One region of the Burkholderia seminalis genome, then DNA from elsewhere that is predicted to be linked to it. Evidence: riboswitches for the same ligand, from Rfam matches in the RefSeq annotation. Region 1 holds a riboswitch; the other holds the start of a gene.
What was found. Region 1 has a riboswitch for cobalamin ahead of WJ12_RS27980 (TonB-dependent receptor domain-containing protein). Riboswitches for the same ligand answer to the same signal wherever they lie in the genome.

Region 1 (2,199 bases):
TCTCGCGACGCCCCGCGAGGAACAGCGTCACGCTGCCGAGCGTGGCCGACTGATGCAGCGAAAACGCCGAGTCGTTGCGCGTCGGTATGCCGCCGGGCGCGTCGATCGGCAGGAATGCCTGTTCGCGCGTGAAATCGTAGGCGAGCTTCGTTTCGCCCGACAGCGGCAGGCCGAACAGGCGGAACCCGTGCGCCTGATGGGTCAGCGACGTCGACGTGCTGATGCGCTGCGAATTGATCTGGTCGGTTGCGAGGGCCGGATTGTCCGCGTAGATGAACTGGCGGTCGTTCGCATAACCGAACGACTGGTCGAACTGCGTATCGGGCGTGATGTCGAGATGAAATGCGACGCCGGTCGTCAGCTGGTGATCGAGCTCGCGATTCGCATAGCCGCTGTTGTCGTAGGACAGGTCGGAGCGGTGATACAGCGCGAACGTCGAGATCGACCAGTTGTCGCGCGCATAGCCGAGCCGCGCATCGAGATCCTGCGCGTGATACGGATTGCGGCCGGCTTCGTGACCGTAGAAGAAGGGCCGCGTCGCATCGATGCCGGCCGTGTTGTAGTCGTGCAGCCCCAGCGAGTAGGTGACACCGCCGAGCGCGGCCAGCGGCCCTGTCGACGGCAGGGTGCCCGACGTGCGGAACTGCGTGTCGAACGTCTTGTTCGATCCGCCGCCGAACGACACGGTGGTCTGGTTCGGCCGGTTGGCGGCGCGGCGCGTGAAGAGCTGCACGACGCCGCCCATCGCGTTGCTGCCGAACGATGCGGCGGCCGGGCCCGAAATCACTTCCACGCGTTCGAACGCGTCGGTCGGCAGGTCGGCCCACGGCGCGATGCCGGTGGTCGGCGAGCCGATCCGGATCCCGTCGATGAACACGGCGACCTGGCTGGCCGACGAGCCGCGGATGCTGACCGACGCGGACGAGCCGGGGCCGCCGCTCTGCGAGACGGTCACGCCCGGCAGCGTCGCGAGCGCCTGCGTGATGCTCGGGTCGGTCGACGACAGCCGGTCGAGATCTTCTCGCGTAAGCACCTGCGTCGACGCATAGCGCCGGTCGAACGATTCGGGCAGGTGCCGCGTGTCGGTCACGCTGATCGTCGGCAGATCGGCGCCTTCCGCGGGCTGGGCGGGCGGCTGGAGCGCGGTATCGCCGGCGGCATGGGCGAGCGGGGTGAGCAGCGCGGTGGCGGCGGATGTGGCGAGCAGGTAACGAAGGTTCATCAGACAGCGAGAGAAAGCGTGTGGCGCGTAGGGCGGTCGCGAGCGAAGGGCGGGCAGGTTGCGCATGCCGACGGCGTGTCGGCGCGACGCTTCCGGCAGGGAAGCGGATTCGGGAACGAAGGACATCTGACGGATCCTGAGGTCGGGTCGTCCATGCAACGGGCGACCGCCAACGGCGGCGCTTGCGCATCGGGACACCCCGCCCGGTGCGGCTGCTGGACCTCGGGTCGATGGCAGGTCTCCTGGCTCGCGGGTCGTCATCCGTGCGGACCTTCCCGGTTTCCCAGTGGCGCGCAGTGGCACGGATTCGCCGCTCACAGTTGCGGGGGCAGCCGCAGATTCGAGTCGTTGCCCGTTCTGCGTTCCCTTTTGATCCCATCGCTGGGAACCATCAGCGCGCAAGGGTAATGGCGTGCGCTCCCGCACGTCAATTGCCGCGCCGCGCGAGGGTGCGAAAAAACGTCATTCTCCGGCAAGCGCTTTCCGAATCCTTTCGCTTGTGTGTTGGTGTCGAGTTTCTCGTCTGATGAATCGGGAGGGGCAAGCGGCATGCGAGCCGCGTCGTATCGAAGGCGAAACCGTAGGTTGTCCGGTCGACGTCAGCCGGCGCGTTGAGCAGCCCGGGCAGCGGCACAGCGTTGTCGCGGCGCGGATCGCCGAGCCGCATGCCGGTCGGTCGCCGCGGTTGCACGATCGGCCAGCCGAACAGCTGCAGATCGCGGAACAGCCCGCACCGACGACATCCTCGCCGCACGCGACCCGTCGCTGCCGGCGTTCTGATTGCCGGCGGGGCCGGGCGCGGCAGCGGCGCCCGGCGCGCGCCGTTACATGTGCGTGCCGGCGTGCGCGCGGCCGCCCGGGTCGCCGCCCCGATCGGGCGGCGTATTGTTCTGATCGATCTTCGCGAGCACGAAGCCGGCGTGCGGCAACGCGCCGGGCGAGCGGTGCATCGCTTGCGCGACGACGTCGTGCGGCGA
Region 2 (2,199 bases), on a different replicon from region 1:
ATTTCGGCGTCGACGCGCGCGACGGCCTCGAGCAGTGCCGCTTCGGTCTCGGCCGAACAGGCGAGACGATAGGCCTGACCGAGAATCGAGACTTCGATCTGCTTGGTGCTCATGCATGTTCTCCGTGGCTGGCCGCGTCATCGCCATCCGGGCGTGCCTGCGCATCCAGCAGGTCGAGCTGGTTGTCGGCTTGCTCCGCGCTTTTCGAGCGCGGCAGCTTTTCGAGAATCGCGTTCAGTTTCACCTGGGCGTCGTCGATCTTTGCCGACAGCGTGTCGCGCTCGGCCGCGAGCGCATTGCGTTCGTCGCGCAGTGCCGCGAGTTCCGCGCGGACCGTGTCCGCTTCCGCGCGCAATTGCGCGACCTGCTCCTCGAGCGCGAGCCGTTCCGCGTGATAGCGCTTGTTCAGCGAAATCAGACGGCCAATATTTTGAGATAAGGTTTCGAGTTCGTTGAGCATTTGCTGCGTCCTCTAAAGACCCAGCATTTTAGCGCGGAATAACGCGCAATCCGACATCTGTAACGTTTCCAGTCGTAACACCCCGGCTTCTTGCCGCGAATCGGTGCTTCCCGTGCGTGTCCGGATGCTTCCTTGACGCTCGCGCGACCGGCTCCTAAACTGGCGCCGCCTCGGTGCTCGCGCGTGGCACGCGCGGTTAAACGGGAAGCAGGGCGTGCGCTCCGGGAGCGTGCCAACCTGCGCTGCCCCCGCAACGGTAAGCGGCCGCGTCCGTCGACGCAGGCCGGCTCGGGCGCGTTTTGCGTGCAGGTGTCGCACGCGGGCGCGGGCCACTGCGCGTGAAACGCGCGGGAAGGCGAGCCGGACCGCCGCCAGCCCGGATACCGGCCGAGACGGGAAGCCCGCACGGGTTTCATGACGCGCGGCCTGCGGGGAGGCGGGGCGCGCAACGCTTCACGGAATGTTCTTCGATGCTGACCCCAATCGTCCGCGCGGCGTCCCCGTCACGTCCGGCCGGCCACCTCGAGCGGATGCGCCGCGCATCATGCGCGCGGCCGTGCACGGCATGAGCGCCGCGCGCGCCGCCGCGATCTGGGCCGCGCTGGCCGCCGTGGTCGCGCTGCTGTTCGTCGCGTCGCTGTCGATCGGCAGCGTGCCGATGTCGCCGTGGCAGGCGCTCGTGTCGCTCGTCCCGCATGGCGGCGACGCGCTGTTCGCCGAGATCGTCCGCACGCTGCGTCTGCCGCGCGCGCTCGCCGGCTTCGCGTGCGGCGCGCTGCTCGCGCTGGCCGGCGCGCTGTTGCAGGTGCTGCTGCGCAACCCGCTTGCGGAACCGTACGTGCTCGGCGTGTCCGGCGGCGCGGCCGGCTTCGCGCTCGTCGCGATGATTGCCGGCGGCGCATGGTGGCTCGTCGACGCGTCGGCATTCGCCGGTTCGCTCGTCTCGGTCGCGCTCGTGCTCGGTCTCGCGCGCCGCGCGTTGTGGCGCGGCGATTCGCGCGACGCGTCGCCGCGCCTGCTGCTCACCGGCGTCGTGATCGCGGCCGGGTGGGGCGCGCTCGTCACGCTGTTGCTGTCGCTCGCTCCCGATGCGCGGCTGCGCGGCATCATCTTCTGGCTCACGGGCGACCTGAACGGCGTGACGGCGCCCTGGTTCGCATGGGGGGCGCTGTTGCTGGCCGCATGCGTCGCGCTGCCGGCCGCGCCGCAACTGAACGTGCTGCTGCGCGGCGACGCGACCGCGCAGGCGCTCGGCGTGCCCGTCGCGCGCCTGCGCGTGCGGATCTATCTCGTCGCGTCGCTGGCGGCCGCGGCCGCGGTGACGACGGCCGGCACGATCGGCTTCGTCGGCCTCGTCGTGCCGCATGCGCTGCGGCTCGCGTTCGGCAACGACCAGCGGATGCTGCTGCCGGCCGCGATGCTCGCGGGCGGCGGCGGCGTGATGGCGGCCGACCTGCTCGCGCGCACCGCGATCGCGCCCGCGCAGTTGCCGGTCGGCGTGATGACCGCGTTGATCGGCGTGCCGGTGTTCCTGTGGATGTTGTTGAGGAGGCCGATGCGATGACGGATGCCGCACTGCGCGCGGGCGGCGGCGAGCTGCGCTGCATGGCCGTCGACCTGACGCTGAAGGCCGGCGCGCGCACGTTGCTCGACGGGTTCACGCAGGCGTTTCGGCCCGGCGAGATCTGGTGCGTCGCGGGGCCGAACGGCGCCGGCAAGACGACGCTGCTCGCGACGCT

Region 2: linked by a shared signal. The riboswitch ahead of WJ12_RS12355 (FecCD family ABC transporter permease) and the one ahead of WJ12_RS27980 (TonB-dependent receptor domain-containing protein) in region 1 are both predicted to bind cobalamin.

Annotation. Positions count from the first base shown of each region.
Region 1 covers NZ_CP013400.1:1,628,168-1,630,366, reverse strand. The annotation lists gene WJ12_RS27980 (TonB-dependent receptor domain-containing protein) at 1-1,222, opposite strand, end outside; cobalamin riboswitch at 1,438-1,630, opposite strand; gene WJ12_RS27975 (hypothetical protein) at 2,047-2,199, opposite strand, start outside.
Region 2 covers NZ_CP013398.1:2,735,376-2,737,574, reverse strand. The annotation lists gene WJ12_RS12365 (cell division protein ZapA) at 1-113, opposite strand, end outside; gene WJ12_RS12360 (ATPase) at 110-460, opposite strand; cobalamin riboswitch at 615-866, shown strand; gene WJ12_RS12355 (FecCD family ABC transporter permease) at 1,026-2,024, shown strand; gene WJ12_RS12350 (ABC transporter ATP-binding protein) at 2,021-2,199, shown strand, end outside.